Regions from separate parts of the Methylobacterium sp. HMF5984 genome, predicted to be linked through region 2. Evidence: predicted binding sites of a transcription regulator. Region 2 holds the regulator's gene; the other holds the start of a gene.
The links. Region 2 encodes LexA, which represses DNA repair genes until DNA is damaged. Its sites were predicted from a motif close to TGTTCNNNNTGTGTTCNG; they were not measured.
Positions count from the first base shown of each region.

Region 1: ssb (single-stranded DNA-binding protein) is a predicted target of LexA. The motif match lies at 10,224-10,241, and genes of this name have one in related genera.

Region 1 is NZ_JBJFLN010000001.1:1,286,000-1,301,902, forward strand. It holds gene ACFZ8E_RS06070 (lipopolysaccharide biosynthesis protein) at 1-104, shown strand, start outside; gene ACFZ8E_RS06075 (FAD-binding protein) at 207-1,391, shown strand; gene glcF (glycolate oxidase subunit GlcF) at 1,523-2,863, shown strand; partial or broken gene ACFZ8E_RS06085 (MBL fold metallo-hydrolase) at 2,870-3,496, opposite strand; gene ACFZ8E_RS06090 (ribbon-helix-helix domain-containing protein) at 3,499-3,714, opposite strand; gene ACFZ8E_RS06095 (DUF4169 family protein) at 3,963-4,154, opposite strand; gene fumC (class II fumarate hydratase) at 4,185-5,597, opposite strand; gene ACFZ8E_RS06105 (cytochrome P450) at 5,733-7,127, shown strand; gene ACFZ8E_RS06110 (phosphodiester glycosidase family protein) at 7,140-7,889, opposite strand; gene ACFZ8E_RS06115 (hypothetical protein) at 8,086-8,556, shown strand; gene ACFZ8E_RS06120 (DUF4174 domain-containing protein) at 8,618-9,028, opposite strand; gene ACFZ8E_RS06125 (NADP-dependent oxidoreductase) at 9,155-10,171, shown strand; gene ssb (single-stranded DNA-binding protein) at 10,382-10,918, shown strand; gene ACFZ8E_RS06135 (TadE/TadG family type IV pilus assembly protein) at 11,282-11,887, shown strand; gene ACFZ8E_RS06140 (TadE/TadG family type IV pilus assembly protein) at 11,896-12,546, shown strand; gene ACFZ8E_RS06145 (pilus assembly protein TadG-related protein) at 12,537-14,246, shown strand; gene ACFZ8E_RS06150 (MGH1-like glycoside hydrolase domain-containing protein) at 14,247-15,903, opposite strand, start outside.
Region 2 is NZ_JBJFLN010000001.1:4,601,781-4,617,683, forward strand. It holds gene pepN (aminopeptidase N) at 1-503, shown strand, start outside; gene ACFZ8E_RS22250 (PAS domain-containing sensor histidine kinase) at 676-3,048, shown strand; gene ACFZ8E_RS22255 (creatininase family protein) at 3,102-3,887, opposite strand; gene ACFZ8E_RS22260 (protein phosphatase CheZ) at 3,954-4,478, opposite strand; gene ACFZ8E_RS22265 (response regulator) at 4,517-4,900, opposite strand; gene ACFZ8E_RS22270 (NAD(P)-dependent oxidoreductase) at 5,198-6,136, shown strand; gene lexA (transcriptional repressor LexA) at 6,308-7,048, shown strand; gene ACFZ8E_RS22280 (ComEC/Rec2 family competence protein) at 7,042-9,387, opposite strand; gene gltX (glutamate--tRNA ligase) at 9,637-11,064, shown strand; gene gltA (citrate synthase) at 11,273-12,562, shown strand; gene lpxB (lipid-A-disaccharide synthase) at 12,777-13,925, opposite strand; gene ACFZ8E_RS22300 (LpxI family protein) at 13,922-14,803, opposite strand; gene lpxA (acyl-ACP--UDP-N-acetylglucosamine O-acyltransferase) at 14,812-15,630, opposite strand; gene fabZ (3-hydroxyacyl-ACP dehydratase FabZ) at 15,627-15,903, opposite strand, start outside.

The DNA.
Region 1 (15,903 bases), 3.3 Mb from region 2:
GCGCCGGCCTCTACGCGGCCGTGGTGTGGATCTTCGACATCGCCGGCCTGCGCAGCCAGGTCGCGGGGCGCGTCCGTTCCACCCATCCCCTGGCCGCAGAGTAGAGCGGTTCCACTTTGCAAGGCGGCCGCGATCCCGCATGATCGCGGCCACAAGGATGCCGCGCAGAAGGCATCCGCCGAAAACACGCGACCGGGCAGGAAACGATGCCATTCTACGAGCCCCGCGACGAGGGCGAGGCGGCCGACATCGTCGGTGCGGCCGCCGGCCGGTCCGAGCGCCTGCGCCTCGTGGGCGGTGACACCATGGCCGGGATCGGCCGGCCGGCGCAGGACGAGGCGACCCTGTCGGCGCGGGCGCTCTCCGGGATCACCCTGTACGAGCCGGCCGAGATGGTGATCGCGGCGCGCGCCGGCACGCCGCTCTCCGAGGTCCAGGCGCTGCTCGCCGCGCGCGGCCAGATGCTGCCGTTCGAGCCGATGGACGCCCGGGCCCTGATGGGCAGCGCCGGTGCGCCGAGCTTCGGCGCGGTCGCGGCGGCCAACAATTCCGGGCCGCGCCGCATCAACGCCGGGGCCGCCCGCGACAGCCTGATCGGCGTGCGCTTCGTCAACGGCCGCGGGCAGGCGATCAAGTCCGGCGGCCGGGTGATGAAGAACGTCACCGGCCTCGACCTCGTGAAGCTGATGGCCGGCTCCTGGGGCACCCTCGGGCTGCTGACCGAGGTCACCTTCAAGGTGCTGCCGGTGCAGGAACGCGTCGCGACGCTGGTCTTCTCGGGGCTCGACGACGCCCGCGCCGTCGCCGCGCTCGCCGCCGCGCTGGGCTCGCCGTTCGAGCTCACCGGCGCGGCGCACCTCCCCGCGGGGATCGACGGCGAGGACCCCCGCACGTTGATGCGCCTCGAAGGCTTCTCCGATTCCCTCGACTACCGCATCGGCGAGCTGCGTAAGCTCCTGAAGCGCTTCGGCGCCGCCGAAATCCTCGATGGCGAGCCCGGCGCCGCCCTGTGGACGGCGATCCGCGACGCGACGCCGTTCGCCGGCTCGGCGGACGCCGTGTGGCGCCTCTCGACCGCGCCGACGCGCGGGCCGGCGCTCGCCGCCGCGATCGGCCGCGCGATGCCGGCCCGCTGGTTCTACGACTGGGGCGGCGGCCTGGTCTGGCTCGCCGTGCCGAGCGCGGGCGATGCCGGGGCCGCGGCGATCCGCGGGGCGCTCGCCGAGCACCGCGGCCACGCCACGCTGATCCGCGCGCCCGACGCGGTGCGCGCCGCGGTGCCGGTGTTCCAGCCGCTGTCCGAGCCGCTGATGCGGGTGACGCAGGGGATCAAGGCGGCGCACGATCCTGCGGGAATTTTCAACCCCGGGCGGATGTACGCGGGGGTTTAGCGCTTCCGCGCGGGGGCCCGACCTCGCGCGGGCCGTCCGCCGCATCGTGCCCGGCGCGAAACGGTGGCACAGACGATCGAAAGACGGGGCCGACGCGATCGGCCTGAGACAGGACGCATCCAGAACGCGCCATGCAAACCAATTTCTCCCTCGCTCAGCTCGCCGACCCGGCGATGGCGACCTCCGAGAAGATCCTGCGCACCTGCGTGCATTGCGGGTTCTGCACGGCGACCTGCCCGACCTACCTGCTGCTCGGCGACGAGCTGGATTCCCCGCGCGGGCGGATCTACCTGATCAAGGACATGCTCGAGGGCGGCAAGGCGGCGAGCGCCGAGGTGGTCAAGCACGTCGACCGCTGCCTGTCGTGCCTGTCCTGCATGACGACCTGCCCATCGGGCGTGCACTACATGCACCTCGTCGACCACGCCCGCAGCCATATCGAGGAGACGTTCTCCCGGCGGCTCGACGACCGCGCGCTCCGGGCTATCCTGGCTTTCGTGCTGCCCCATCCCGGCCGGTTCCGGCTGGCCCTGTGGGCGGCCAAGCTCGGCGCGCCGTTCAAGCCGCTGGTCGCGCGCCTGCCGCGGGTCGGCAACCGCCTCGCCGCGATGCTCGACCTCGCGCCCGCCGCGCTGCCGGGCCGCGAGCCGACGAACCGGCCCGCGACTTTCCCGGCCGTCGGCGCCCGGGCCGAGAGGAAGCGCGTGGCGCTGCTGCGCGGCTGCGCCCAGAGCGTGCTGCGCCCCGATTTCAACGCGGCGGCGATCCGCCTGCTGACCCGGCACGGCGTCGAGGTGGTGCATGCGGACGGGGAGGGCTGCTGCGGCGCGCTCACCCACCACATGGGCAGGACGGGCGATTCGCATGCCCAGGCCAAGCGCACCATCGACGCCTGGATCGCGGAGGCCGACGGCGCGGGGCTCGACGCGATCCTCGTCACGGCGTCCGGCTGCGGCACGACGATCAAGGATTACGGATTCATGTTCCGCGACGACCCGGCCTATGCCGACAAGGCGGCGAGGGTCTCGGCGCTGGCCAAGGATGTCACTGAGTTCGTCGCCACGCTCGGCATCGCGCCGGTGATCGAGAGCGACCTCGTCGTCGCCTACCATTCCGCCTGCTCGATGCAGCACGGCCAGGGTATCCGCACCGAGCCGAAGGCCTTGCTGAAGCAGGCGGGTTTCACCGTGAAGGACGTGCCCGAGGGGCACATCTGCTGCGGCTCGGCCGGCACCTACAACATCCTGCAGCCGGAGCTGGCAGGCAAGCTGCGGGCGCGCAAGGTCGCCAACATCGAGCGCATGCGCCCCGACGTGATCGCCACCGGCAACATCGGCTGCGCCACCCAGATCGGGAAGGGCACCGCGATCCCGATCGTCCACACGGTGGAGTTGCTGGATTGGGCGACCGGCGGACCGCGGCCGGCCGCGATCGGGCGATCGGCCGAGCCGGCGCTGCAGGCGGCGGAGTGACGAACCTCAGCGTTCGAGCTGATAGGTGACCGGGATCCAGCGATATCCGGTGCCGCTGCGCCCGACGTAGCCGAGCGAGGGGAACGAGGTGTGGTAGCCGGCGACGACGAGGTCGTCGGTGGTCGCCATGTCGTAGATCCGCCGGCGCGTCGCGGCGCCCGCGGCCTTGTCCATGTCGAACAGGGCGTGCCAGCCGGGCTCGGCGAGCGAGGCGACCTCGTGGTGGGCGCAATCGCCCCAGATCAGCATCCGCCGCCCTTCGCTCTCGACGTGGAAGGCAAGGTGGCCGGGCGTATGCCCGTAGGCCGCGAGCGCATGGATGCCCGGCACGACCTCGTCGCCATCCTTCATGAAGCGCGTCCTTGCGGCGAGCGGCATGAGGTGGGTGCGGAACACCAGCGCCGAGGCGTGCTCGTTGCTCGATGGCGCCGCCGCGAGCCGTTCGGGCTTCGCCCAGAACTCGTACTCGGTCGCGCCGACGACGAGGCGCGCGTTCGGGACTGCCGGATGCCCGTCGCGCATCAGCCCGCCGATGTGGTCGGTGTGGCAATGGGTGAGCACGACGACGTCGACCGCCTCCGGCGCGGTGCCGGCCGCCTCGCTCAGCCTTCGCGACATCCGGCGCTGACGACCGGTCAGGGTGCCCGCTCGCGAAATGACACCAGCACGAAGACCCGGATCGCCGAGGACAGGTTCTGGCCGTCGCGGCCGGCATCGATCGCCCCGATCAGCGCCTGCACCGATTGGCCGCGTGCTGCGGCGATCTCGCACAGAGCGGTCCAGAACGGATCCTCCAGCGACACGCTGGTGCGGTGGCCGGCGATCATCACCGAGCGCTTGGTGATGCTCATCGCGGGCTCTTCCCTCCCTTCCCAGCCTTCCCCGTCATCCCGGGGCGCCGAAGGCGAGCCCGGGATCCAGAACCGCAGGTCGTGCCTCGGATGGCGCCGTCGGCGGCTCTGGATCCCGGGCTCTGCTGCGCAGCCCCGGGATGACGGAGTGAAGCGGTATCAGAAGCAATCCACTTGGATCGGACGAGATCGGTGAACGCCGTGGCCGCCTCCAAGGAAACGGACGACGCGCGGCGGCGCACCCTCGCTCACGTCTCCGAATCCGGCCCGACCAGCTTGTGGCCCTCGTGGCGGGCGACCTCGATCGCCGTCTTGCGCTCCTGCAGGGTCCGGGCCTTCTTCGGGCGGCCGAAGGCGATGCGGTTGTCGGCCGCCTTCTCGTCCTTCTCGAACCGCAGGCGTGTCTTGCGGACTTGGCGCAGGTTGATGATCTCGGCCATCGCGTCGATCTCCCGGGTCTCGGCTTCGGCCTACTCGGCGCTCGGGGCCAGCATGGTCTCGGGCCGCACCACGCGCTCGAACTCGGCCTCCGTCACGTAGCCGAGGCGCAGGGCCTCCTGCTTCAAAGTGGTGCCGTTCTTGTGCGCCGTCTTGGCGATCTCGGCGGCCTTGTCGTAGCCGATCGAGGGCGCGAGCGCGGTCACGAGCATCAGCGAGCGGCTCATCAGGTCGGCGATCTTGTCCTCGTTGGCCTTGATCCCGACGACGCAGTTGTCGGTGAAGCTCACCGCCGCGTCGGCGAGCAGGCGGATCGACTGCAGCACCGCGTTGGCGATCACCGGCTTGAACACGTTGAGCTCGAAGTTGCCCTGGCTGCCGGCGAAGCTCACCGTGGTGCCGTTGCCGATCACCTGCGCGCAGACCATCGTCAGCGCCTCGCACTGGGTCGGGTTGACCTTGCCCGGCATGATCGAGGAGCCCGGCTCGTTCTCCGGCAGCGACAGCTCGCCCAGCCCGGAGCGCGGGCCGGATGCCAGCAGGCGGATGTCCTGCGCGATCTTGAACAGGCCGGCGGCGAGCGCCGAGAGCGCGCCCTGCGTGAACACCAGCGCGTCGTGGGTCGCCAGCGCCTCGAACTTGTTGGCGGCCGAGGTGAAGGGCAGGCCGGTCAGCTCCGCGACCTTGGCGGCGAAGCGCTCGGCGAACTCAGGATGCGCGTTCAGCCCGGTGCCGACGGCGGTGCCGCCCTGCGCCAGCGCCAGCACGCCGGGCAGCGTCGCCGCGATGCGCGAGCCGCCGAGCGCGACCTGCGCGGCGTAGCCCGAGAATTCCTGGCCGAGCGAGACCGGGGTCGCGTCCTGCAGGTGGGTGCGGCCGATCTTGACGATCGATTCGAAGGCCTTCGCCTTCGCGTCGAGCGCGGTGTGCAGGTGCGTCAGCGCCGGCATCAGGCGCTCGGTGATCTCGCGCGAGACCGCGATGTGCATCGCCGTCGGGAAGACGTCGTTCGAGGACTGGCCGCGGTTGCAATGGTCGTTGGGGTGGACCGGCGACTTGCCGCCGCGCTTGCCCCCGAGCCGCTCGTTGGCGAGGCTGGCGATCACCTCGTTGGCGTTCATGTTGGACTGGGTGCCCGATCCGGTCTGCCACACCACCAGCGGGAACTCGTCGTCGTGCCGGCCCTCGACCACCTCGGCCGCCGACGCCGCGATCGCCTCGGCCACCTTCGGGTCGAGGCCGCCGAGATCCTGGTTCACCAGGGCGGCCGACTGCTTGACGAGGCCCAGCGCGTGGACGAGCGGCGCCGGCATGTGCTCGGTGCCGATCTTGAAGTTCTGGATCGAGCGCTGGGTCTGCGCCCCCCAATACCGGTGCGCCGGAACCTCGATCGGCCCGAAAGTGTCGGATTCCGTGCGGGTGGCGGTCTCGGGCTGCGGCGACATCGTGGCCTCTACGTTCGGTGCGGTGCGGTGCCTACCTACGACAGGCGGCGGCAAATCGCGAAGGCGCTTTTCCGGCCGTGTCCCGACAAACGCGGCGGCCTGTTCCCCGTCGCGCCAAGCAAGGATGGCGCCCGAATGACGGCGACGATCGCGATCGACACGGATGCGCCGGTGGCGTCCCGCTTCCGGCCGCCGGTGCCGGCGCCGCGCCGCACGGCGATGGGCCTGTTCGAGTTCCTCAAGGCGGCGCGCAAGAACCCGATCACCACCTGGATGGAGGATCACTTCACCGCCCCCGTGGTGGCCGGCGACGGCGCCATGGGCCGCATCACCGTGGTCAGCGACCCGGCACTGATTCGCTACCTCCTCGTCGAGAACGTCGGCAACTACCGCAAGGACGACCTCCAGCGCCGCGTCCTGGCGCCCGGGCTCGGCAACGGCCTGCTCAGCGCCGAGGGCGACGCCTGGAAGCTGCAGCGGCGGACGCTGGCGCCGATCTTCTCGGCGCGCACCGTGCAGGGTTTTTCCGATGCGATGAACGCGTCCGGCGCCAAGCTCGCCCGCCGCCTCGTCCGGCGCGACGGCACGCAGGTCGACGTCGCGCTGGAGATGACCCGCGTGACGCTGGACGTGCTGGAGCGGACGATCTTCACCCAGGGCCTGCCCGGCGATCCCGATGCGCTCGGGCGGGCGATCACCCGCTTCCTCGAGGCCGTCGGGCCGATCGACCCGCTCGACGTGTTCGGCGTGCCCGATTTCGTGCCCCGGCTCGGACGCCTGCGGGCGCGGCCGGCGGGGCGCTACTTCGCCGAGGTGGTCGAGGAGCTGATCGCCCGCCGCAAGGCGCTGTTGGCGGCCGGCGGAGCGCCGCAGGACCTGATGACGCTGTTGCTGGCGGCGCAGGACCCCGAGACCGGCAAGGGCCTCACCGACCTCGAGGTTCAGGCCAACATCGTCACCTTCATCGCCGCCGGGCACGAGACCACGGCGAATGCCCTGACCTGGGCGCTGTACTGCTTGGCGAAGGACGACGCCGCCCGCGAGCGCCTCGAGGCCGAGGTCGACGCGGCGGGCGACGGCGACGTCGCGATCGAGGCGCTGCCCTTCGCCAAGGCGGTGATGGAGGAGGCGATGCGCCTGTTCCCGCCGGTGCCGTACCTCAGCCGCCAGGCGATCCGCGACGATCGCCTCGGCCGCATCAAGGTGCCGCGCGGGTCGATGGTGCTGGTCGCGCCCTACGTGCTGCACCGGCACCGCACCCTATGGGACGATCCGGACGCCTTCGTGCCGGAACGGTTCCTCGGTGCGAACCGCGACGCGATCCCGCGCTTCGCCTACCTGCCGTTCGGGGCGGGCCCGCGCGTCTGCATCGGTCAGAGCTTCTCGCTGCAGGAGGCGGTGATCGTGCTGGCCCACATCGTCCGCGCCGTGCGGTTCCGGATGCCGGCCGATCATCCGCCGATGACGCCGCTGCACCGGGTGACCTTGCGGCCCGAGCACGGCCTGCGCATGGATGCGACCCGCCGCTGAGGCGGGCCGTCCCTATCGTGCGACCGCCCCGACCATCGGCCCGAGCGGGCGGCTGATGTCGCTGCGCTTGAGCGCCGGCGCGTAGAGGCTCGACACGCTGCCGTCGAGGAACAGCGCGTTGCGGCAGCCGAGGTCGTCCCGGAACAGGCGCGCGAAGGCGCCGAAGGTGACGGGATGCTCCGAGATCGCGAACACCGCCACCCGCCCGTCGTCGCGGACGCCGACGCCGTTGCGGATCTTCTGGCTCGGCCCGTCGGCAGAGATCTTGGGGTGGATCTGCCCGTCGATTACCAGCATCGGGCCGGACTGCGTCGCGAAGTCGGGCCTCAGGCGTGCCTTGAGGTAGTGCCCGGTGTCGAGCACGCCGGCGCGCTCGCCCTTCACGTAGAACACGCCGTTCGGTTTGAGGTGGAAGTTGCCCGGCCCGTTGGCGGTCGAGACGCCCTTCATCTCGCGGCCGTCCTCGACGTAGAGGCCGACCGGGGCCTGGCCCTTGTCGTACATGCCGGCGTTCATCGCGAAGCTCAGGCGCGGGCCCTGCTTCTCGGCGAGCGCCGAGAGCGACGAATAGGGCTGCCCGTCGGCGCCGAGCCAGAACAGCCGCACGCGCTGGCGGCGGAGATCGACGGTGCACACGGTGAAGCTGTCGCCCTGCGCCTGGACGGGCCGGCAGGCCTCTGGGACGGCCGTTTCCGCGCGCGCGCCGCCGCTCGAGACGGCCAGGAAGGCGAGAGCCGCCGCCAGGGTCGGACGTAACATCATCGTGAGGCCTCGAACCAGCCGAGCCATTCGCACGCCTGCGGCGCGTCTCCTCACCTCAGAATGCGACGCTTTTCAAGCAGCCGCGATGGCCGCAGCAAGGAGGCGGTTTCGAATGTCGCAGCCTGAACCGAAATCGGCGCCTGCGCGTTTCTCGGATGATGGGGGTTACGGTCACGACTCTTCTGGAGATGGTTTGATGAAGCGTCTTCTTCTTGCTTCGACGTTGATGGTCGGAGCGCTCGCTTACCTGCCGGCGTCGGCCGAGGCGCGCGGCTTCGGCGGTGGCTTCCATGGCGGTGGGTTTCACGGCGGCGGCTTCGGCGGGTTTCGTGGCGGTGGCTTCGGCGGGTTCCGTGGCGCCGGCTTCCGGGGCGGTTTCGGCGGCTATCGCGGCGGCTTCGGCGGATATCGGGGCTACGGTTACGGCCGCGGCTACGGGTACGGCCTCGGCGGCCTGGGTCTCGGTGTCGGCCTCGGCCTCGCCGCCGGCGGCCTCTACGGGGGATACGGCGGCTACGGCTACCCGGGTTACGGATACGGCTATGGCTACGCCCCGGCCGCCTACGGTGGCTACGGTTACGGTTACGGCGGCGAGTGCGTGACCGTTCCCCGGGTCCGCTGGACGCCGTACGGCTATCGCCGCGTGCTGGTCGAGCGCTGCTACTGAGCGGATCGACGACGGAAACGAGAAAGAGGGCTGCCCGCGGGCGGCCCTTTTTTGTTTCGGCTCAGCGCTGGCGGCGCATCTCGTCCCGGCGCATCGGCATCGCGTCGATCGTCGAGAACAGCCGCAGTGCCGGGATCGGCTCCGCCGCCGTGATCTTGGCGCCGCCGTCCTTGCCGACGAGCACCGCGCGGAACGCGTCGGCCGGAAGGCGCAGCTGCCGCCGGATCGCCGCGGCGCTTTCCCCATCACCCACCGCCTCGACCACCACGAGATCCCGCTCGCCGAACCCGGCACGCGCCGCCTCGACGGCGGCGCGCTGCTCGGCGAGCCGGCGATCGTCGGCATCCGGGGCGGACAGGACGAGCACGCGCGACGCCTGGCGATAGCGCGCCAGCGGGTCCTGCGCTGCGGCGGCCTGGCCGGCGAGGGTGATCGACGCGATGGCGAGGGCGAGTCCGGATCCGACGCGCATGCGGTTGCTCTCGTGTTTTGGGGATCGGTTCGATCGGGCAACGCGGAACGCGCGCGACGGTGACATCGGGCCTCGCCGCTGCGACATGATAGGCCGATCGATCCTCGACCCTCACGGAGACCCGGCATGGCCGCCAAGAACCGCCGCATCGTCCTCGCCGCGCGTCCGCACGGCGAGCCGACCTTGCAGAACTTCCGCCTCGAGGAGGCCGTCGTCCCGACGCCGCGCGCCGGCGAGATCCTGCTGCGCACACGCTGGCTCTCGCTCGACCCCTACATGCGCGGCCGGATGAGCGCGGCGAAATCCTACGCGCAGCCGGTCGGCATCGGCGAGCCGATGACCGGCGGGACGGTGAGCGAGGTGATGCGCTCCGAGCACCCGGACTTCCCCGTCGGCACCCTGGTCCAGGCCTTCGGCGGATGGCAGGAGTTCTCGGTGTCCGACTGCAAGGGCCTGCGAAAGGTCGATCCCGCGGTCGCACCGCCGACGACGGCGCTCGGTGTCCTCGGCATGCCCGGCATGACCGCCTATACCGGGCTCCTCAACATCGGCGAGCCGAAGCCCGGCGAGACCGTGGTGGTGGCCGCCGCCGCCGGGCCGGTGGGGTCGCTCGTCGGGCAGATCGCCAAGCTCAAGGGTGCGCGCGCCGTCGGCATCGCGGGCGGCCCCGAGAAGTGCGCCTACCTCACGCGCGAGCTCGGCTTCGACGCCGCGGTCGACCATCGCTCCGACGACCTGCCCGGCGCGCTGGCCGCCGCCTGCCCGAAGGGCATCGACGTCTACTTCGAGAACGTCGGCGGCGCGGTCTTCGAGGCGGTGCTGCCGCTGCTCAACGACTTCGCGCGCATGCCGGTCTGCGGCCTGATCGCCGGCTACAACGCCACCGAGCTGCCGCCCGGCCCCGACCGGTCGCCGCTGCTGATGCGCGCGGTGCTGACCAAGCGCCTGCGGATCCAGGGCTTCATCGTCTGGGATTTCGCGAGCCAGATCGACGCCTTCGAGCGGGAGGTCGGCGGCTGGATCGCGGATGGATCGGTGAAGTACCGCGAGGACGTGGTCGAGGGCCTGGAGAACGCGCCCGAGGCCTTCATCGGCCTTCTGAAGGGCCGCAACTTCGGCAAGCTCATCGTCCACGTCGCCTGAGCGGGACCCCGCAGCCGGCGTCACGCGATGCGGCTCCGGCTTGCCGCATAATCGGAACAAAGATAGAACACAGGAGGCCGGCGCCGCGTGTGGGTGATGGGGACAAGCGCCGATGCGCCGGTTGCCCGGGCTCGTCCCGAGGCTCATGAAGAGCACCCGCGGGTTCGGCCGGACCGAGCCCTGTGAGATCCGACGGCGAAGGAGAGAGCGATGGCGGGCAGCGTCAACAAGGTCATTCTGGTGGGCAATCTCGGGCGCGATCCCGAGACGCGCCGCCTCGGCTCCGGCGATCCGGTGGTCAACCTGCGCCTCGCGACCTCCGAGTCGTGGAAGGACAAGGCGTCGGGCGAGCGCAAGGAGAAGACCGAGTGGCACTCGGTCGTGATCTACAATGAGAACCTCGCCCGCGTGGCCGAGCAGTACCTGCGCAAGGGCTCGAAGGTCTACATCGAGGGCCAGCTCCAGACCCGGAAGTGGACCGACAATTCCGGCGTCGAGAAGTACACCACCGAGGTGGTGCTCCAGCGCTTCCGCGGCGAGATGACGATTCTCGACGGGCGCGGCGGCGGTGGCGAGATGGCGGCCGACGACGAGGGCGGCGGCCAGGTCAGCCGCGGCGGCGGCGGCGGCGAGTATGGCGGCGGCCGTTCCCAGGGCGGCAGCGAGCGGCGTCAGCCCCCGGCGCCCGCGGGCGGTGGCGGCGGTTCGCGCGGCAACTACGACCTCGACGACGACATCCCGTTCTAGGCAGCACCCGCCCGCCGGGCGCCGTCGGCACCTTGCTCCTGATATTGTGAAGGCTCCGGATCACGCATCCGGGGCCTTTTTCGTTCCGGGTTCCAAAGCATCGTCGCTCACGGATCGAGCAGATCGCGAACGGCGGAAAGTCATTTTTTCCCGGCCGACATGATGCGCGGCTCTCCGCAAGTCTTTATCCCGGACGATCGCCTTATTGTCCTAGATGAGGGGGCGTTCCGTGCGACCGAGGGTTGTGCTCATGTCGCGATGACGCCGCAGGATGTCATCTAGGGTTGGTAGGGCGATTCAACTTTGGTTTAGATCTTCGGGTGGATAGCGTCTAAATAACGTATCTCATCCGCCTCAGGTGTCATGCCTCGCCGCCTCGTCCGCGCATTTCGTCCGTCACCGATCCGCACGTTCGCCGCCGCCGCCGAGGGGGCCGCCGCGGTCGAGTTCGCCCTCGTTTCGTTGCCCTTCCTGGCGCTGGTCGGCGCGATCATCCAGATCGCGTTCGTGATCTGGGCCGGCCAGAACTTCGACCGCACCGTCCAGAACGCGGTGCGCGGCCTGTTCACCGGCCAGTTCCAGATCGCCAACAGCGGGACGACCAGCGCGGCGGTCCTGCTGCAGAAGCTCAACGACGCGATGTGCGGAACGGGCGCCAACCGGGCCTTCACGCTGTTCGACTGCTCGAGCGTGAAGATCGACGTGTCGCTGGCGAGCTCGTTCGCGGCCGGGTCGAGCGCGACGCCGATGAACGCCACCACGAGGACCTGGAACAACGGCTTCGGGACGAGCTACGCCTGCGCGAAGCCGGGATCGATCGTCGTCGTCACCGCGGCCGTGAAGGTGCCGGTGTTCTTCAGCCTGCTCGACCTCGCCCAGATGAGCTTCGCCGACGGGACGCATCTGCTGCAGTCCACGGCCGTGTTCCGCACCGAGCCGTACCAGACCACCGCCTCGACCGGATGCTGAGGGCCGGGATGGTGCGGTGTTCCCCTCTTCATAGCTCAGGCGCGTCCGAGCGGGCCTTCGCTCGGTTCGCACGCGCGTCCGGCGGCGTCTCCGCGATCGAGTTCGCGTTGATCCTGCCCGTGCTGCTCGCGATCTTCGTGGGCCTTTCGGAGTACGCCCACGCGGTCGACAACTGGCGGAAGGTCACGCAGCTCGCCCGGACGGTGTCCGACCTGACTGCGCAGGGCGACGCCCAGAACCCGATCGACGCGTCGCTGATGCGCGACATCCTCGCCACCTCGACCCTGGTGCTGAAGCCGTTCGACGCCAGCGGCGTGAAGATCGTGGTGAGCGCGATGGCGGTCGACCTCACGAACCTCAACCTGATCCCGCGGGTCTGTTCCAGCACCGCCAACGCCAACGCGTCGCCCCGCGCCACGGGCGCCGCCTCCGACCTCACCGTGCCGACCGGATTCCGCACCAACGGGGTCCGCTACGTCCTCACCGAGGTGAGCATGCCCTACACGCCGATGCTCGGCTCGGCGCTGGTCAAGCTCGTCAACGGCGCCACGAGCACGATCACGCTCAAATCCAGCATGCCCTGGCCGGCGCGCGGCGGGCAGCCCGCCAAATCCACCTACACCGAAGTCTGGATGCCGGGAGGCGCAGCATGCCCGTGACCCCGGCCCGCTCGACACCTCGAAGGATCTCGATGTGCCGACATCTCGGCCGCTTCGCGCGGCAGCGCGACGGCAACGTCGTCCTGCTGTTCGGGCTGCTCGCGCTGCCGCTCCTCGGCTTCACCGGCGCCGCGATCGATTACGGCTTCGCCACCTACATGGAGACCAAGCTCCAGGCCGCGACCGACGCCACCGCCCTCGCTCTGTGCCAGACGCCGATGGCGACGACGAACCCGGCTCTCCAGACCCAGGCCGTCGCGATGATGACGGGCTACATGGGCGCGACCGGCCTCACGGTCGACCCGCTGGCGGTGACGGCGAACCCGCGCCAGATCACCCTGACCACGCACATGGTCTCGCCGGTCTTCTACAGCCGCATCACGGGCGTGACGGCCCCGCGGCCGGGCGGGTCGGCGCGCTGCGCCACCCCGGTGCCCAAGACCTTCGAAATTGCCCTGGTGCTCGACAACACCGGCTCGATGGCGGAATCGAGCGGCGGCCAGAGCAAGCTCCAGGCGGTGCAGACGGCGGCGACGAACTTCGTTGACTACGTGTACACCAACGCCGCCTTCGCCACCGGCACCAAGATCTCGATCGTGCCGTTCGCCGCCGCGGTCGCGGTCGATCCGGCCGCCTACCGCTATGCCACCTGGATCGACCAGAACGGCAAGTCGGCCTATCACTGGACCAACGTGATCGCACCGGCCTCCGCCGGCTTCACCAACCGCTTCGGCCTCTTCACGGCGCTGCAGAGCGCCTACTCGGGCTGGGGCTGGGCCGGGTGCCTGGAAACGTTGCCCTATCCGCTCAACGTCCAGGACGGCGCGCCGACGAGCTCGAACCCAAGCTCGTACTACGTGCCGATGTTCGCGCCCGACGAGCCGGGCGATGGCAGCACGACCTTCGCCGGCTACAACAACAATTCTGCGTTCAGCTTCAACAGCTACATCGACGACTACACCAACGCCAACAGCTGTGCGAGCCAGTCGCAGTCGAGCACCACCTTCGCCGCCGCCGAGGGCCGCGCCTGCAAGTACGTCAACGCCCGCGACGCATCGCCGACCGCGTCGAACAGCTATACCGGCATCCCGAACGGCCCGAATTTCGGCTGCACCACCCGCCCGCTCCAACGGCTGACCAGCAGCACGGCGACGCTGAAGTCGCTGATCAACGCGATGGCGCCGCTCGGATCGACCAACATCCACGAGGGCCTGATGTGGGGCTGGCGGACGCTGTCGCCGAGCAGCGTCTTCGCCGACGGTGCGCCCTACGCGTCGAGCACGGTCAACAAGATCATCATCCTGATGACCGACGGCGCCAACAGCTGGGCGACGAACGGCTACTCGCCGTTCAATCAGTCGATGTATTTCGCCGCCGGCTACTTCCAGAACGTCGACGGTTCGACGCCGAATCCGCGGCTCCCGCCCGGCAACCAGAACGTCACGAACGCGAGCAACGCACGCGCCGCCCTCGACGCGCTGACGGCCCTGGCCTGCAGCAACGCCAAGAGCGCCGGCATCTCGATCTACACGATCGGCTTCAGCGTGCCCTCGGACCCGATCGACAGTGCCGGCCTGAACCTCCTGAGCAACTGCGCGACGACGGCGTCCCAATCGTTCGTCGCCAACGATTCGAACAGCCTCATCTCGGCCTTCAACCAGATCGCGGCCAGCATCGGCACGCTGCGGCTCACCCAGTAGTCACGAGGCGCCCGAGGGCGACAGCGCGTGGATCGGACCGAGCGCGCATTGCTGGATCAGCAGCGCGACCAGGCCCGACCAGCCGGTTTGATGCGAGGCGCCGAGGCCCCGGCCCGTGTCGCCGTGGTAGTACTCGTAGCAGAGCACGTGGTCGCGGAAATGCGGGTCCTCCTGCTCCAGCCGGCTCGTCGCCTGGGACGGGCGCGTCCCGTCCGGCCCGCGGGTCGAGAGCGCGATCATGCGGTTCGCCAGCTCGTCGGCGATCTCCTGAAGCGACAGGAAGGTCCCTGAGCCGGTCGGGGCCTCGACCCGGAAGTCGGGCCCATAATAGCGGTGGAACCGGCGCAGGCCGTCGATCAGCAGGTAGTTGATCGGCAGCCAGATCGGCCCGCGCCAGTTCGAGTTCCCGCCGAACAGCCGCGTCCGCGACTCGGCTGGCTCGTAGGGCAGGGTCAGGTCGGCCCCGTCCCAGACGAAGTGGAACGGCGTGCGCTCGTAGACCTTGGAGACGCCGCGGATACCGTGCGGCGACAGGAACTCGCCTTCGTCGAGCATCCGCCGCAGCAGCGCCTTGAGGCGATGGCCGCGCAGCAGCGACAGCAGGGCCGTGCCGCCTTCTCCCGGCTCCTGCCAGCGCGAGACCAGGGATGCGAGGTCGGGCCGGTTCTCCAGGAAGAAGCGCAGCCGCTTCTGCAGCCCGGGCAGCTTCACGAGGTCGGTCTTGCGCAGCACGGCGACCGCGCAGATCGGGATCAACCCGACGAGGGTGCGGGCGCGGATCGGGATGCGCTCGCCGCCCGGCGTCTCGATCACGTCGTAGAAGAACTGGTCGGCCTCGTCCCAGAGGCCGCCCCTGCGCGCGGCGGCATCGGCGATCAGCAGGAAATGCTCGAAGAACTTTTCCGCCATGTCCTCGTAGGCGGGATCGCGCAGCGCAAGCTCCACCGCAATCCGCATCAGCTCGAGCGCGTTCATCGCCATCCAGGCGGTCGCGTCCGACTGCGTCAGCGCCCCGCCCGCGATCGGCTTCGAGCGGTCGAACAGGCCGATGTTGTCGAGCCCGAGGAAGCCGCCCTGGAACAGGTTGCGCCCGGATGCGTCCTTGCGGTTCACCCACCAGGTGAAGTTCATCGTCAGCTTGTTGAACACCCGGAGCAGGAAGTCGTGGTCCGGCCGCCCGGTCAGCGCCTGGTCGAGGGAGAACACCCGCCACGCGGCGAAGGCGTGCAGCGGCGGATTGGCATCGGAGAAGTTCCACTCGTAGGCCGGCACCTCGGCATTGGGGTGGCCGTAGGCGTCGTCGAGCAGCAGCAGGATCTGCCCCTTGGCGAAATCGGGGTCGATCGTCGCGAAGACGAGGCTCTGGAGCGCGAGGTCCCATGAGGCGAACCACGGGTATTCCCAGGCATCCGGCATCGAGATGATGTCGTGCGCCCGCACGTGGCGCCAATCGGCGTTGCGGCCGGCCTTGCGCGCCTCGGGCGGGGCCGGCTGGGCCGGGTCGCCGTCGAGCCACTCGCGCACGTCGTAATGGTAGAGCTGCTTCGACCACAGCATCCCGGCCAGGGCCTGGCGCTGGACCGCCCGGCGGTCGGCATCCGCGATGTCGGCCTGCAACGCGGCGTAGAATGCGTCGGCCTCGGCGATGCGGGCGGAA
Region 2 (15,903 bases):
AGGCCCGCAACATGACCGACCGCCTCGCCGCCCTCGGAGTGATCGCGGCGATCCCGGGGGACGCCCGCGAGGCGGCGCTCGCCGCCTTCGGCAGCACCTATGCCGACGAGCCGCTCGTCCTCGACAAGTGGTTCGCGATCCAGGCGATGATCCCCGAGGACGGCACGCGGGCGCGGATCGCCGGGCTCGCCGAGCACCCGGCCTTCGCCATGACCAACCCGAATCGGGTGCGGGCGCTGATCGCCAGCTTCGCGCTCGGAAACCCGACCCAGTTCGCGCGGGCCGACGGAAGCGGGTTCGCCCTGGTGGCCGAGCGCATCGAAGCGCTCGACCGGATCAATCCGCAGCTCGCCGCGCGCCTCCTTACCGCCTTTTCCCCGTGGCGCCGATGGGAAATTTCGCGGCGGGAAAAGGCCGCCGAAATCCTCAACCGGATCAAGGCGATCCCCGCGCTTTCGCGGGACGTGGCCGACATCGCCGCCCGCACCCTCGAAGCCGGTTAACCATCGCTTAACATTGACGATTCTCCGCCGAATCCGAGTCGCTAGATGCGGCCGGGAGTCAAGCTCGGCTGGAAAAAAGCCGTGGACAAATCACCCGGGAAAGTGATGAACTGAATTCAGATTCGAGGCCGGCGCAGCACGGCCCGGACGCTTTCATGTCACGAGGTCGACCATGCCGGAGGCGGATTCCGCTTCCTTCTCCGCGCGTGCGGATACGATTCTCGGCATCCACTGGCCGACGCGGGCTCCGGCCGCGCGTTTCGTCCAGGCCGAGGCGTGGCTGCGCTACGCGGTGCCGGCCCTGCTGGCGACCTTCCTCGCCTGCCTGGCGGGGCTGACCGCGCTCCACCTCCAGAACCAGCGCGACGAGCTGCTCGCCGCCGCGAGCGCCGACCTCGAGACCTTCACCCGCCTCTCGGCGGGGGCGCTGGCCGGCCGCGTCGGCAGCGACGAGGCGGCCCAGGCGAGCCTCGCCGACCTGTTCCCCGCCGGCGCGCTCCCGGCAGGGCGCCGGGTGCTGATCGTGGCGCGCGGCGAGCGCATCGTCGCGGCCCGCCCGCCGCTGCCCGCGGGCGCCGAGACGCTCCAGACCGTGCTCGGCGAGGCGGAAGCGCTCTCGACGCTGGGCGAGCGCGCCGGCGTGATGCGCCTGGCGCTGGCCGGCGGCGACACGGTGTTCGCGGCGATGCGGCGCCTGCCCGACGGCCAGGACCGGATCGCGGTGATGCAGTCGGTCGAGGCGCTGACCGCGACCTGGACGGGCCGCGCCCGGCACCAGGCCATCCTCGTCGCGGCGGCCGCCCTCGTCATCGTCGGGGTCGGCCTCGCCTACGGGCTCCAGAGCCGCCGGGCGAAGGCGATCGACAAGGTCTGCGAGCAGATCCGCCAGCGCCTCGACACCGCCCTCGGCCGCGGCGCCTGCGGCCTGTGGGACTGGGACATCCCGCGCGGGCAGATCTACTGGTCGGATTCGATGTACGCGCTGCTCGGCTACCGCCGCGAGCGCGAGTTCCTGTCGTTCGGCGACGTCAACGCCCTGGTCCACCCGGACGACGGCGACCTCTACAGCCTCGCCCGCGGGCTCGCCGCGAGCCAGACCGCGGTGGACCACGCGTTCCGCATGCGCGGCGCGAACGGCGCCTACATCTGGCTGCGCACCCGCGCCGAGGTGGTGCCGGACGTGACCGACGGCGGCCGCCACCTCGTCGGCATCGCCGTCGACGTCACCGAGCAGCAGCACCTCGCCGAGGCCAGCGCCACCAACGACATGCGCCTGCGCGACGCCGTCGAGGCGATCTCCGAGGCGTTCGTGATCTGGGACACGAGCAACCGCCTCGTCCTGTGCAATTCGAAGTTCCGCCACCTGCATGCGCTGAGCCCCGAGGACGCGCAGGTCGGCCGCCGCTACGACGAGGTGATGGGCCGCGGCGTGCTTCCGCAGATCCGGCGCGAGATGCCCGAGACCGACACCGCGAGCGCGACCGCCCGCACCTTCGAGGCGGAGCTCACCGACGGCCGCTGGCTGCAGATCAGCGAGCGGCGGACCAAGGACGGCGGCTACGTCTCGGTCGGCACCGACATCACCAACCTGAAGCGGCACCAGGAGCAGCTCGTCGCCTCGGAACGCGAGCTGATCGAGACGGTCAAGGATCTCAAGCGGTCGCGCCGCACGCTGGAGCTGCAGACGCAGCAGCTCGCCGACCTCGCCGAGCGCTACCTCGACCAGAAGGCGGTGGCGGAATTGGCCAACCAGGCGAAATCCGAGTTCCTGGCCAACATGAGCCACGAGCTGCGCACGCCGCTCAACGCGATCATCGGCTTCGCGGAGCTGATGGCGAGCGAGCTCTACGGCCCCCTCGGCTCGGCGCGCTACGGCGAGTATTGCGCCGACATCCGCGCCAGCGGCGACTACCTGCTCTCGATGATCGACGACATCCTCCACATGTCGCGGATCGAGTCGCACCGCGTCCGGCTCGCGCGCCGCGAGATCGCCGTCGCGGCGGCGGTCTCCAACGCGCTCAAGCTCGTGTCCGAGCCGGCCCGGCAGAAGAACTTCCACGTCGCCGTCGACCTGTATCCCGGCCTCGCGCTGCTCGCCGACGAGCGCGCCCTGCAGCAGATCCTGGTCAACCTGCTGCAGAACGCCGTGAAGTTCACGCCCGCCAACGGCCGGATCGCGGTGCGCGCCCGCCCAGCCGGCGACCACGCTCACCTGTTCATCGAGGATACCGGAATCGGCATCCCGAAGGCGGCGCTCGCCAGGCTCGGCGCGCCGTTCTCGCAGGTCGAGACCAACCTCACCCGCAGCCACAAGGGCTCCGGCCTCGGCCTCGCCATCGCCCGCTCCATGGCCGAGCTGCACGGCGGCTCCCTGCGCATCCGCTCGGAGGAGACCGTCGGCACCATCGTCCTGGTGCGCCTGCCCCGCCCGACCAGCGAGCACCTCGCGACGGTGGCCGCGGAGGATGCCGGGCAGCAGACCGTCGCGGCACTCCGCGAGGCGTCCGGGGCGAGCGCGCGGCAGCCGCAGCCGGCCGGCGCCTGACAGGGAGCCGGGGCGAAGCCCGGCCCCGCTCCCGAATCGATGCGACGTCGAGGCTACCCGCCCGAAAGGTCGAAGCGCGCCACGTCGTGCAGGAGCGCCACGAACGCCCGCGCGCCGTGGTCGAGGGCGGCCTCGCCCGCCTCGGCGGTGCCGAGCCGGGCATCGCCGATCGCGCCCGACGGATGGAGGTCGCCGGCCTTCCAGGCGAAGGCGGCGGGACGCCCGGCGCGCAAGTGCGTGAAGGCGCCGGCCATCGCACGGGTGCGCGAGGGAAAGTCGGCGATCGCCTCGCGCCGAACCAGGTCGGGCCGAAGCGCCAGCATCAGCGCCGTCTCGATCCCGCCGGCATGGATGCCGTGGACGATCTCGTCGTCGGGAAAGCATCCCTCCGGATAGCCGAACCGCGCCCAGGCGGTCGTCACCGCGACCATGCCGAAGCGGGCGCGCAGATCGCCGGCCACGAGGTCGATCAGCGCGCTGTTGCCGCCGTGCGAGGTGACGATCACCAGCCGGTTGCAGCCGGCCCGGTGCACGCCCGCGCCGATCTCGGTCCAGGCGGCGAGCGCGGTCGCGGTGGTGAGCGAGAGGGTGCCGGGAAAGGCGTCGTGCTCGTCGGACTTGCCGACCGACTGCACCGGCAGCACCAGCACGTCGAGATCGGCCGGCACCAGGGCGCGGGCGCGCGCGAGGTAGCCCTCCATGATCGCCACGTCGGTGCAGAGCGGCAGGTGCGGGCCGTGCTGCTCGATCGCGGCCACCGGCAGCACCGCGACCGTGCGGCCCATGCCGCGCCCGGAGACCTCGCGCGCGGTCAGGTCGGACCAGAGCCGTGCCGCCATGCTGTCCCCCGATGCCCCGACGTCAGGCGCAACGCTGTAGCGGAGCCGGCCCCTTCCCGTCGAGGTTCAGGCGAACAGGGCGTCGATGTCGTCCTGCGCCGTCGCCGGGCCGTTCGGCTGCGGGCCGTTGAGGAGCAGGCGCTGGGCGCGCTCGTTGCGCTCGGCCTCGGCCGGGTCCTGTCCGGCGGCGTCCCGCGCCCGCACCGCGCTGGCGAAGCGCGCGAGCCGCAGCTCGAACTGCTGCAGGGCGGCGACCACCTTGCCGATGCGCTGGCCGGTGATGTCCTGGAAGGCGCAGGCCTCGAAGATCGTGCCGATGCCGCTCTCGACCGCGGCGCGGTATTCCGGCCCGTCCGGGAGCGCCAGCATCGACTCGGCCGCCTCCATAATGGTGTTGGTGGCGCCGGCGGTCGCGGCGAGGACGTTGCCGAGCTCCTCGTGCGCCATCGGGATGCGGTCGTGCGTCAGCTCGTTGGCGCGCAGGGCCGCGATCTCGTCGCGCACGTGGGCGATGTAGTCCGCGATCTCGATCAACTCGGACACCATGGTCGCCGGGTTGATCGTCGCGCCGAGCGGTCTTTGCAAACCCATCGTCAGCATTCCTCCGCGTGTCGGCCCCGAAAGGTCGGTCAGGCGCCGCAGACCGCCTCGATCTTGCTCTTCAGGGTCGCGGCGTTGAACGGCTTGACGATGTAGTTGTTCACGCCGGCCTTCTTGGCGGCGATGACGTTCTCGGTCTTCGACTCGGCGGTGACCATGATGAACGGCGTGGTGCGCAGGCCCTCGTCGGCGCGGACGTGGCGAAGCAGCTCGTAGCCGGTCATCGGCTCCATGTTCCAGTCGGAGATCACGAGGCCGTACTTGCGGCCCTTGAGGCGCGCCAGCGCGGCCGTGCCGTCGGAGGCGTCGTCGACCTCCTCGAAGCCGAGCTGCTTGAGCAGGTTGCGGATGATGCGAACCATCGTCTGGTAGTCGTCGACGACCAGGATCGGCATGCTGAGATCGAGGGCCATGGTCAAACTGCTCCGGTGTCTCCGAATCGCCGGCTCCGCCGTCGGCGTCGGTCACGCAATGTCGGGAGGCGCTGTCGCTGGTCGCACCTCATGCCCGGGACCTTACGCCGGGCGGCATTGCGAAGCGGTTAATCGCGCTGCGATCGGCGCACCCACTCGGATAGGCGGCGCGGCCGCCTTTACCGACGCGCTCGGCTGCGTGATGACGATGCCCCCAGCCGCGACGTCGCCCGGACGCCGCGGCAGAGCGGGCAGCCCGCCGGCACCGGCCCGGCCGCGGAGAAGGATCGCCGCCCCATGCGCAAGGTCGTCATCAGCGAGTTCATGGACGAGGCCGCGATCGCGGCGGAGCTCGCCGGGTTCGAGACGCTCTACGATCCGACCCTGGTCGACCGGCCGGACGCCCTGCGCGCGGCGCTCGCGGGCGCGTCCGGGCTGATCGTCCGCAACCGCACGCAGGTGCGCGCGGGCCTGCTCGCGGCGGCACCCGACCTCAGGGTGGTGGGCCGCCTCGGCGTCGGGCTCGACAACATCGATCTGGCCGCCTGCGCCGCCCGCGGGATCGCCGTCCATCCCGCGACCGGCGCCAACGACGGCGCGGTGGCCGAGTACGTGATCGGCACCGCGTTGCTGCTGCTGCGCGGCGCCTACGGCGCGAGCGCGCAGGTCGCCGCGGGCGCGTGGCCGCGCAACGCGCTGATGGGACGCGAGATCGCCGGCAAGCGCCTCGGCCTCGTCGGCTTCGGCGCGATCGCCCGCGAGACCGCCCGCCGTGCGGCGGCCCTCGACATGAGCGTCGCCGCCTTCGACCCGCACCTCGCGTCCGACGACGCCGCATGGCGCCCGGCGCACGGCGCGGTGGCGAGCCTGACCCTCGACGCGCTGGTCGCAACGAGCGACGTGCTCTCGCTGCACGTGCCGCTGACCGAGGCGACGCGCGACATGATCGGGCCGGCGGCGATCGCCCGGATGCGGCCGGGCGCGATCCTGATCAACGCCGCCCGCGGGGGCGTCGTGGACGAGGCCGCGGTCGCCGCGGCGCTTCGGTCCGGGCACCTCGGCGGGGCGGCGCTCGACGTGTTCGCCCAGGAGCCCGTGGACGCCGCGGGCGGCGCGGCGCTGATCGACGTGCCGAACCTCATCCTGACCCCGCACATCGCCGGCGTGACGCGGGAATCGAACGTGCGCGTCTCGGCGGTCACCGCCCGCGCCGTGCGCCGCAGCCTCGAGGGCTGAGCCCCGCAGCGCAGCGATCGAAAAGGGGCTCGGCGCGCGACGAAATTCAACGCACCGGTCGGATCGGCCGATGAGAACCCTTGCGGAACACTTGACGAACGTTTAACGTGTTCGTGTTTTGTTTCTGCGGCTCCACCTTCGTGTGGCCGCGCATTCCTGCGAGCCGCGCCGATGCTGACCCGTAAACAGCTGGATCTCCTGCGATTCATCGACGAGCGGATGCGCGAGGACGGTGTTCCGCCGTCGTTCGACGAGATGAAGGACGCCCTCGATCTCAAGTCGAAATCCGGCATCCACCGGCTGATCACCGCCCTGGAGGAGCGCGGCTTCCTGCGCCGGCTTCCGAATCGGGCTCGGGCGATCGAGGTGCTGCGCATGCCCGACGGCGCCGGCCGCTCCAGCGCGCCCGCCCCGGTGCCGGCAGCTCCCGCCGCGCCGCGCCGGTTCACCCCGAGCGTGGTCGAGGGCGGCCGCTCGAAGGCCGTGCCGCCGCGGCCTTCCACGACGCAGATGGTCGACGACAGCGGTCGCGCGGTGTCGATCCCGGTGATGGGCCGGATCGCGGCCGGCACGCCGATCTCGGCGATCCAGAACCAGAGCCACGCGATCACCATGTCGCCGGACTTCCTGGCCGGCGGCGAGCACTACGCCCTGGAGGTCCGCGGCGACTCGATGGTCGAGGCGGGCATCCTCGACGGCGACCTCGTGGTCATCCGCAAGCAGGACACCGCCAACACCGGCGACATCATCGTGGCGCTGATCGACGACGAGGAGGCGACGCTGAAGCGGCTGCGCCGTCGCGGCTCGTCGATCGCGCTCGAAGCGGCGAACCCGGCCTACGAGACCCGCGTGCTCGGGCCGGATCGGGTGCAGATCCAGGGCCGCCTGGTCAGCCTCGTGCGCCGTTACTGAAGGGTATCGCCCGGCATCTCCGGGTTCGGGCCGTCCGCGGTCGGATCGTCGGGTGCCGGGTCGGCCTCCTCCGCCCGGGGGGGCGGGGCGGCCATGCCCTGGAACGGGACGTCCTTCGGCTTGGGCTCGGCCGCGGGCGACGATCCGCCCGCTGCCTCGTCATCCGTTCCCTGGGGCGGGGGACGGACCATCGCGGGGCGCCACGGCAGCGTCCGTCCCGGCTCATGCGTGTCGGCCAGAATGAAGCCATTCGGCTCGACGCGGATCGCCACGGCGCCGTGGCTGGCGAGGTAGGCGCGATCGATGACGAGGGCGGCGGCGCAGCCCGGCGGTGCGGCGAGCGCCGTGATCAGCACCGAGGCCTTGGCGCAATCCTGCGCGAAGCCGCGGCGATCCTTCAGAAGCGCCACCGCGCGCCCGTCGGCCAACCGAAGCGTGCATCCGATCCGATCGCAGGCGGGACCGCCCGTCGCCTGCGCGCCCGGCCTGCCGTCGCCGTCGGCCTTCAGCCACTGCTCCAGCACGAAGTTCGACGGGCGCCCGAGGGCGACGAGGCTGCCGTCGGCGCGGCGCACCGCCGCCCCGCTGCCCTGGCGGTCGACGTAGATGTCGTAGCGGGCCGGCATCGTCGCTAGGCCGAGCCCGAGCAGCGCCGGCGGCAGGGCGAGCCAGCGAAGGCGCGAGACCGGGAGCGTCGCGAGCAGCAGCCCCGCGGCGAGGCACCCGAGCGCGGCGGTGCCGAAGGCCGGGACCACGACGTTGGCGCGCCCGAGCCCCTGGATCCAGCCGGAGATGGTCAGCATGCCGCGCACCGCCAGTCCCATCAGCCACCAGACCGGCTGGTCGAGGGCGAACGGGTAGGCGACGATGCCCAGCACCGCCGCCGGCATCACCGCGAGCGAGACCAGCGGCAGGGTGAGCGCGTTGCCGATCAGCCCGTAGGGTTGGACGGTCTGGAAGTGGTAGGTGGCGAAGGGCGCGGTCGCGACCTGCGCCACGAGCGTCGTGCCGAGTGTGCCGACCACCGTCGTCAGCGACAGCGCGATCAGCCGGCCGATCCGCCCGGCCCCGTCGCGGCGGAACATCCCTCCATCGATCAGGCGGGCGCAGGCGATGAGGCCGGCCACCGCCCCGAACGACATCTGGAAGCTCGGGCCGAGCAAGCCTTCCGGCTCGTGCGAGAGCGCGATGAGCGCGGCGAGAGCGAGGTTGCGCATGCTGAGCGCCGGGCGATCGACCAGGATCGCCCCGAGCATGATCAGGGTCATCACGAGGGAACGCTCGGCCGCGATGTCCCAGCCGGAGAAGACGCAGTAGGCGGTGACCCCGACCATCGCCAGCGCCGCGGCGATCTTCTTGATCGGCCAGGCCAGCGCCAGGAACGGCACCAGGGCGAGGCCGGCACGGACGAGCCAGAACACGACCCCGGCGGCCAGCACCATGTGGAGCCCTGAGATCGAGACCACGTGGTAGATCCCCGCCGCCCGCAGCGTGTCGTTGGTGGCCAGCGCGATCAACCCGCGCTTGCCGGTCACCAGGGCGGCGGCGACGGCGCCCGCCTGACCGCCGTTGGCGTCGGTGATCCTGCGGGTCAGCGCGTTGCGAGCGTCGTCCACGGCGGCCGCGAGCCGGAGCGACCACGGCACCGGCTCGGGCGGCGGCTTCACCGCGATCTTGCCGAGGAGCGAGCCGACCGCGCCGATCCCGCGGAAGTAGGCGTCGCGGGCGAAATCGTAGCCGCCGGGGCGGGCCGCCTCGGGGGGCGGCAGCAGGCGGGCGGTGGCGGCGATGAAGTCGCCCGGCCGCAGGGGCGGCGCCTTCTTGAACGAGACGCGCACCCGGACCGGCCGCTCGGCCGCGGCCATCGTGCCGAGGCTCGCGACCCGCACCACCAGGCGGGCGCCCTCCTCACGCTCCTCCAGCGATTCGATCAGGCCTTCGAGCGGCGCGATGATGGTGCGGGTCAGCACCGGCGCCGCCACCTGCGCGACCCGCAGGGCGCTCGCCGCGAAGCCGAGGAGCGCCGCCATCAGCCCGAGGGCGACGGCCAGCGCCGCGGGCCGGGCACCGAGGAACGGCAGGGTCGCGGCGCAGGCGCCGGCTGCGACGAGGGGCGCCCAGAGCGAGGGCATGCCGTCGGTGGCGGTGAAGAACGCGAGGATGCCGGCGCCGAAGGCGACCGCGAGCCAGGGAAACAGCCGCCGCTGCTCGGCCTCGATCGCGAGCCCGCCGACGACCCAGCCGCGCACGGCCGGCCCGAGCACGGCGGGCGACGGGAAGCGGCCTGATGCCGACGTGGCGACGGCCCGTCCCGTCGATCGTGCGATGTCCCGCGCCATGATCGGCACACCGGTCGGCGCGAAACGGCTGCGCCGACCCGATTCTTAACGCATCCGCGAGGGCGTGCTAGAGCCGTCCGGGCCGGGTCCGGGCGCAGGTCCCCAGCTTCCGTGCGTCGTCGGGGACGACGAACCGCCTTTCCCTCCGTCGCAGAGCGATCTAGACGCGCGCAACCGGATCGGCCGATCCGTGCCGCGGCCGCGTTCAGGGTGCTCCTTCAGCCCCGTCACCAGAAGATCCATCGTCCGATGTCGTCACCCGTCGTCACGCGCTTCGCGCCCTCGCCCACGGGCTACCTCCATATCGGGGGCGCCCGCACGGCGCTGTTCAACTGGCTCTACGCCCGCCGGATGGGCGGCCGGATGCTGCTGCGCATCGAGGACACCGACCGCGAGCGCTCGACGCAAGGGGCGATCGACGCGATCCTCGACGGGATGAGCTGGCTCGGGCTCGATTGGGACGGCGACGTGGTGTTCCAGTACGCCCGCGCCGAGCGCCATCGCGAGGTCGCCGAGAGCCTGCTCGCCTCGGGCAACGCCTATCGCTGCTACGCCACGCCGGAGGAGCTGACGCAGATGCGCGAGCAGGCCCGGGCGGCGGGCAAGCCGCTGCGCTACGACGGGCGCTGGCGCGACCGCGACCCGTCCGAGGCACCGGCCGGGGTAAAGCCGGTGATCCGGCTGCGCGCCCCGAGCGAGGGCGAAACGATCGTCGACGACGCGGTGCAGGGCCGCGTCACCTGGGCCAACCGCGATCTCGACGACCTCGTGCTGCTGCGCTCGGACGGCAACCCGACCTACATGCTCGCCGTCGTCGTCGACGACCACGACATGGGCGTCACCCAGGTGATCCGCGGCGACGACCACCTCACCAACGCCGCGCGCCAGAGCCAGATCTTCTCAGCGCTCGGATGGGAGGTGCCGAGGATGGCGCACATCCCGCTGATCCACGGGGCGGACGGGGCCAAGCTGTCCAAGCGCCACGGCGCGCTCGGCGTCGACGCCTACCGCGACCTCGGCTACCTGCCGGCCGCGCTCCGCAACTACCTCGTCCGCCTCGGCTGGAGCCACGGCGACCAGGAGGTGTTCTCGACCGAGGAGATGGTGGCGGCCTTCGACCTGAAGGCGATCGGCCGCTCGCCGGCGCGGTTCGACTTCGCCAAGCTCGAGAACCTCAACGGCCTCTACATCCGCGGCGCGGCGGACGCCGACCTCGTCGACGCGATCGAGCGCATCCTGCCGAACGTCGGCCCGGAGCGCGGCCTCTCGGCACCGCTCGCGCCGGCCCTTCGCGAAAAGCTCGTCGCGGCGATGCCGGGGCTGAAGGAGCGGGCCAAGACCCTGATCGAGCTGCTCGACAGCGCCTACTATCTCACCGCCGCGCGGCCGCTGGTGCCGGACGAGAAGGCTTCCGCCCTCCTCACCGACGAGGCGCGCGGGCGGCTCGCCGCGATCCTGCCGGCGCTGGAAGCCCTGCCCGACTGGAACGCCGCCGCGACGGAAGCGGCCGTGCGGCACTTCGCGGAGACCGCCGGCCTGAAGCTCGGGCAGGTCGCCCAGCCGCTGCGCGCGGCGCTGACCGGGCGCACGACCTCGCCGCCGCTGTTCGACGTGATGGCGGTGCTGGGACGCGCGGAGAGCCTCGCCCGTCTCGGCGACGGCATCACGAAGGGTTGAGACCGCCGCCGCAGCGCACGCGCGGCCCGGTTTTCGCTTGGCGTCTCGACGTGGTTGTCATCCGCCCCGTTGCTGGCGCTCGGCCGATCCGCTAACCCGATGGGCTTGTGAGCACCTGCAGCAAAATGCCGGTGACTTCGGGTCCCGGGCGGCGCGGAGCGCAGCCTGGGCCGGCTTCGATTCGTTGCCAGGAAAGGGTCCACGTTCCATGAGCGCAGCCAGCACCATCACCGTGGACGGCAAGCAGATCTCTCTGCCCGTCAAGAGCGGCACGATCGGCCCCGACGTCGTCGACATCGGCAAGCTCTACGCCCAGACCGGCGCCTTCACCTTCGATCCGGGCTTCACCTCGACCGCCTCGTGCGAATCGAAGATCACCTACATCGACGGCGACGAGGGCGTTCTGCTCTATCGCGGCTACCCGATCGAGCAGCTCGCCGAGCAGGGCGACTTCCTCGAGACCTGCTACCTGATGCTGTTCGGCGAGCTGCCGACGCCGGGCCAGAAGGCCGACTTCGACTACCGCGTCACGCGCCACACCATGGTGCACGACCAGATGAACCGGTTCTTCACCGGCTTCCGCCGCGACGCCCACCCGATGGCGGTGATGGTGGCCTCCGTCGGCGCACTCTCGGCCTTCTACCACGACTCGACCGACATCACGGACGAGAGCCAGCGCATGATCGCGTCGATGCGCATGATCGCCAAGATGCCGACGCTGGCGGCGATGGCCTACAAGTACTCGATCGGCCAGCCGTTCGTGTACCCGAAGAACGACCTCGACTACACCTCGAACTTTCTGCGGATGTGCTATGCCGTCCCGTGCGAGGAGTACCAGATCAACCCGATCTTCGCCAAAGCGCTGGACAAGATCTTCATCCTGCACGCCGACCACGAGCAGAACGCCTCGACCTCGACGGTGCGGCTCGCCGGCTCCTCCGGCGCGAACCCGTTCGCCTGCATCGCGGCCGGCGTCGCCTGCCTGTGGGGCCCGGCGCATGGCGGCGCCAACGAGGCGGCGCTGAAGATGCTGATGGAGATCGGCACGCCGGACCGCGTCGACCAGTACGTCGCCAAGGCCAAGGACAAGAACGATCCCTTCCGCCTGATGGGCTTCGGCCACCGGGTCTACAAGAACTACGATCCGCGCGCGCGGATCATGCAGAAGACCACCCACGAGGTGCTGAAGGAGCTCGGCAAGCACGACGACCCGCTGCTCGAGGTCGCGATGAAGCTCGAGGAGATCGCGCTCAAGGACGAGTACTTCATCGAGAAGAAGCTCTACCCGAACATCGATTTCTACTCGGGCATCACCCTCAAGGCGATGGGCTTCCCGACCGACATGTTCACGGTGCTGTTCGCGGTGGCACGCACCGTCGGCTGGATCGCGCAGTGGGCCGAGATGATCGAGGACCCCTCGCAGAAGATCGGTCGCCCGCGCCAGCTCTACGTCGGCCCGACCAAGCGCGACTACGTCGGCATCAACGACCGCGGCTGAGGCGCCTTTTGAGCGCCGTCGGCCGATGATGGATCTGCCGGCGGCGCGATGGGCCTCTCGGTCGCCAAAAACCCGCGCCCGTCATTCCGGGGCTGCGAGGCAGAGCCCGGGATCCTGAACCGCAGGCCGCCCTTCGGCAGGCATCGCCGGCGGCTCTGGATTCTGGCCTCGCCTGCGGCGCCCTGGAATGACGGCAGCCCGACGATCCGAAGCCTCAGGTTCTGATCGCAGCCAGCACCACCCGCGCCGCGCTGCGGCTCGGGGCCTCGTCGCCCGGCAGCCGCATCAGGCCGTCGATGCGCTGCAGCGCCGCGAGCTGGCGGTCCCGCGCGGCGCCGCCGGTGACCAGGGGGGCGAGCGCCGTGGCGAGGCGATCCTCGGTGCACTCGGCCTGCACGAATTCCGGCATCGCGTTCTCGCCGAGGATCAGGTTCGGCAGCACGATCGTCGGCACCTGGATCAGGCGCCGGGCCACCGCCTCCTCGACCCGCGAGACCTTGTAGGCCACCACCATCGGCACGCCGGCGAGCGCCAGCTCCAGCGTCACGGTGCCGGAGGCGGCGAGCGCGGCCCGCGCCTGGCGGAAGGCGGCGTACTTCTCGGCCTCGCCCGCGACGATGCGCACGGGGGCGCTCCAGGCCTTGGCCATGCGCTCGATCAAGGCGCGATGACGGGTGACCGCCGGCAGCACCGCCTCGATCGGCCCGACGTCCCGCGCCATGCGCGCCAGGGTGCGGCCGAAGACCGGCATCAGCCGCTCGATCTCGGATCGGCGCGAGCCCGGCAGCACCACCACGCGCCACGGCACGGCCTCCCGCGACGCCGCGTCGGCGGCGTCCGGCCGCAGCTCGGAGAACCGCTCGATCAGCGGATGCCCGACATAGGTGCAGGGCGGCCCGTTGAGCCGCAGGTGCGCCTCCGGCTCGAACGGCAGCAGCGCGAGCACGTGGTCGACGAAGCCCCGCATCGAGGCCGCCCGCCACGGCCGCCACGCCCACACGCTCGGCGAGACGTAGTCGACGATCGGGATCTCGGGCGCACGCTTGCGCACCCGCGAGGCGACCGCGTGGGTGAAGCCGGGGCTGTCGATGATCACGAGCACGTCCGGGCGGTTGGCGACCACGTCGTCCACCGTCTGGCGGATGCGGCGCAGGAGCGTGCGCAGCCGCGCCAGCACCGGCAGGTAGCCCATCACCGCCACGTCATCGAGGGGGAAGAGCGAGGTCAGGCCGCGCGCCGTCATCGCCTCGCCGCCGACGCCGCCGAAGGTCACCGGGCGGCCCGCGGCCTCGCACAGCGACGCCATCAGCTTGGCGCCGAGCTGGTCGCCGGAATCCTCGCCCGCGACGAGCCAGATCTTCATGCGCCGACCCCTATGCCGATCAGGAAGAGGCCGAGCCGGTCGGCCTCGGCGATCGTCTCCGCCCGGTCGATCAGCAGCGTGCGCCCGGCCTCGACCGCGAGCCCGACGCAGCCGGCGGCCGACGCGTTGCGGACCGTCCGCGGGCCGATCGCCGGCAGGTCGATGCGGAGATCCTGATCGTCCTTGGCGCACTTCACCAGCACGGTCGCGGGCAGCGCCCGCTCGCGGCGCCAGAGCCTGAGGTCCCACGGCTTGCGCCCGACGGTGCGGGCGCGGGCGAGCATGCGGTCGGTGCCCTCGGGGCCCTCGACGGCGAGCACGCGGTCGGCTGCGACCACCACCGCCTGGCCGACATCGAAGGCCGAGAGGGCGGCCAGCAGCGCGCGGCCGGTGGCGATCGAGGCCGCGCCGGCCGCGTCCGGCGCGTGGCGGCCGATCGGGCCGGCGGGGCTGAGCAGGTCCGGGGCGACCTCGTGGACGCCGCACACGGTGTGGCCGTTCTCCTCGAGCAGCGCGAGGGCACCGCGGAGCAGCCGGTCGTCGCCGCCATCGGCGAGATTGCGCAGGGCGACCCGGTTGCGGAACGCGGCAGCAGCGTTGAGGATCGCGGCCGGGCTCGGCCGGGCGACGCCGCCGGCCGGCACGATGGTCGCCGGCCCCCAGCCCGCGAGGATGCGCAGGGTCTCGCCGATGTCGAGGAGGTCGACGGTGGCGTCGGCCCGCGCGCGCAAGGGGCGGTCGGTGAACCCGCGCAGCGCCAGCACCTTGAAGGCGCGGCCGGCACGGTCGAGGGAGTGGGCGACCTGCTCGGGCAGGCGCCCGGCGCCCGCGACCAGCACCAGCCTCGCGTCCGGCCGTGCGGGCCGAGGAGCCGACATCGGCGGCCTCAGGCGCCGCCGCCGGAAGCCGCCGTCTCGCGCGGCGTGCAGATCGAGCGCTTGCCGCCGGCGCGGATGAAATCGAGGATCTCGCGCACCGCCGGGTGGCTCTCGAATTCCGAGGCCACGTCCTCGACCCGCTCCATCAGCGTCCCCTCGGGGGCGAAGAGCAGGCGGTAGGCGCGGCGCAGCGCATGGATGTCCTCGCGCGCGAAGCCCCGACGCTGCAGGCCGACGATGTTGAGGCCGGCGAGGTAGGCGCGGTTGCCGAGCACCATGCCGTAGGGGATGCAGTCGTTCTCCAGCCCCGACAGGCCGCCGACGAAGGCGTGCGCGCCGACGCGGGCGAACTGGATCACCGCCGCGCCGCCGCCGAGAATGGCGTAGTCGCCGACGCTGCAATGGCCGGCCAGCATGACGTTGTTGGAGAAGATCACCCCGCTGCCGACGTGGCAATCATGCCCGACATGGGCGTTGGCGAGGAAGGCGCACTTGTCGCCGACCACCGTCTCCAGGCCGCCGCCCGCGGTGCCGGGGTTCATGGTGACGCCCTCGCGGATCAGGCAGTCGGCGCCGATCCGCAGCGTCGAGGGCTCGCCCTTGTATTTCAGGTCCTGCGGCGGGTGGCCGATCGAGGCGAAGGGATAGATCCGGGTGCGGGCGCCGATGCGGGTGTCGCCCGCGACGACCGCGTGGCTGACGAGCTCGCAATCGACGCCGAGCACCACCTGCGGGCCGACATGGCAGAACGGGCCGATGCGGCAGCCGTCGCCGATCTCGGCGCCGTCCTCGACGATCGCGCTCGGATGGATCGCGGGCGCGCTCACGCCGTCACCAGCATGGCCCCGATCTCGGCCTCCGCCACGAGGGCGCCGTCGACGCGCGCCTCTCCGCGGAACCACCACATCGTCTTGCGGTGGTTGGTCTTCGTCATGTGGAAGCGGACCTGGTCGCCCGGCACCACCGGTTTGCGGAACTTGCACTTGTCGATCGTCATGAAGAACACCTGCTTGGTCTGCACGTTGCTCTGCATGATGTGCCGGCAGCAGATCGCGCCCGCCGTCTGGGCCATGCCCTCGATCAGCAGCACGCCGGGAAAC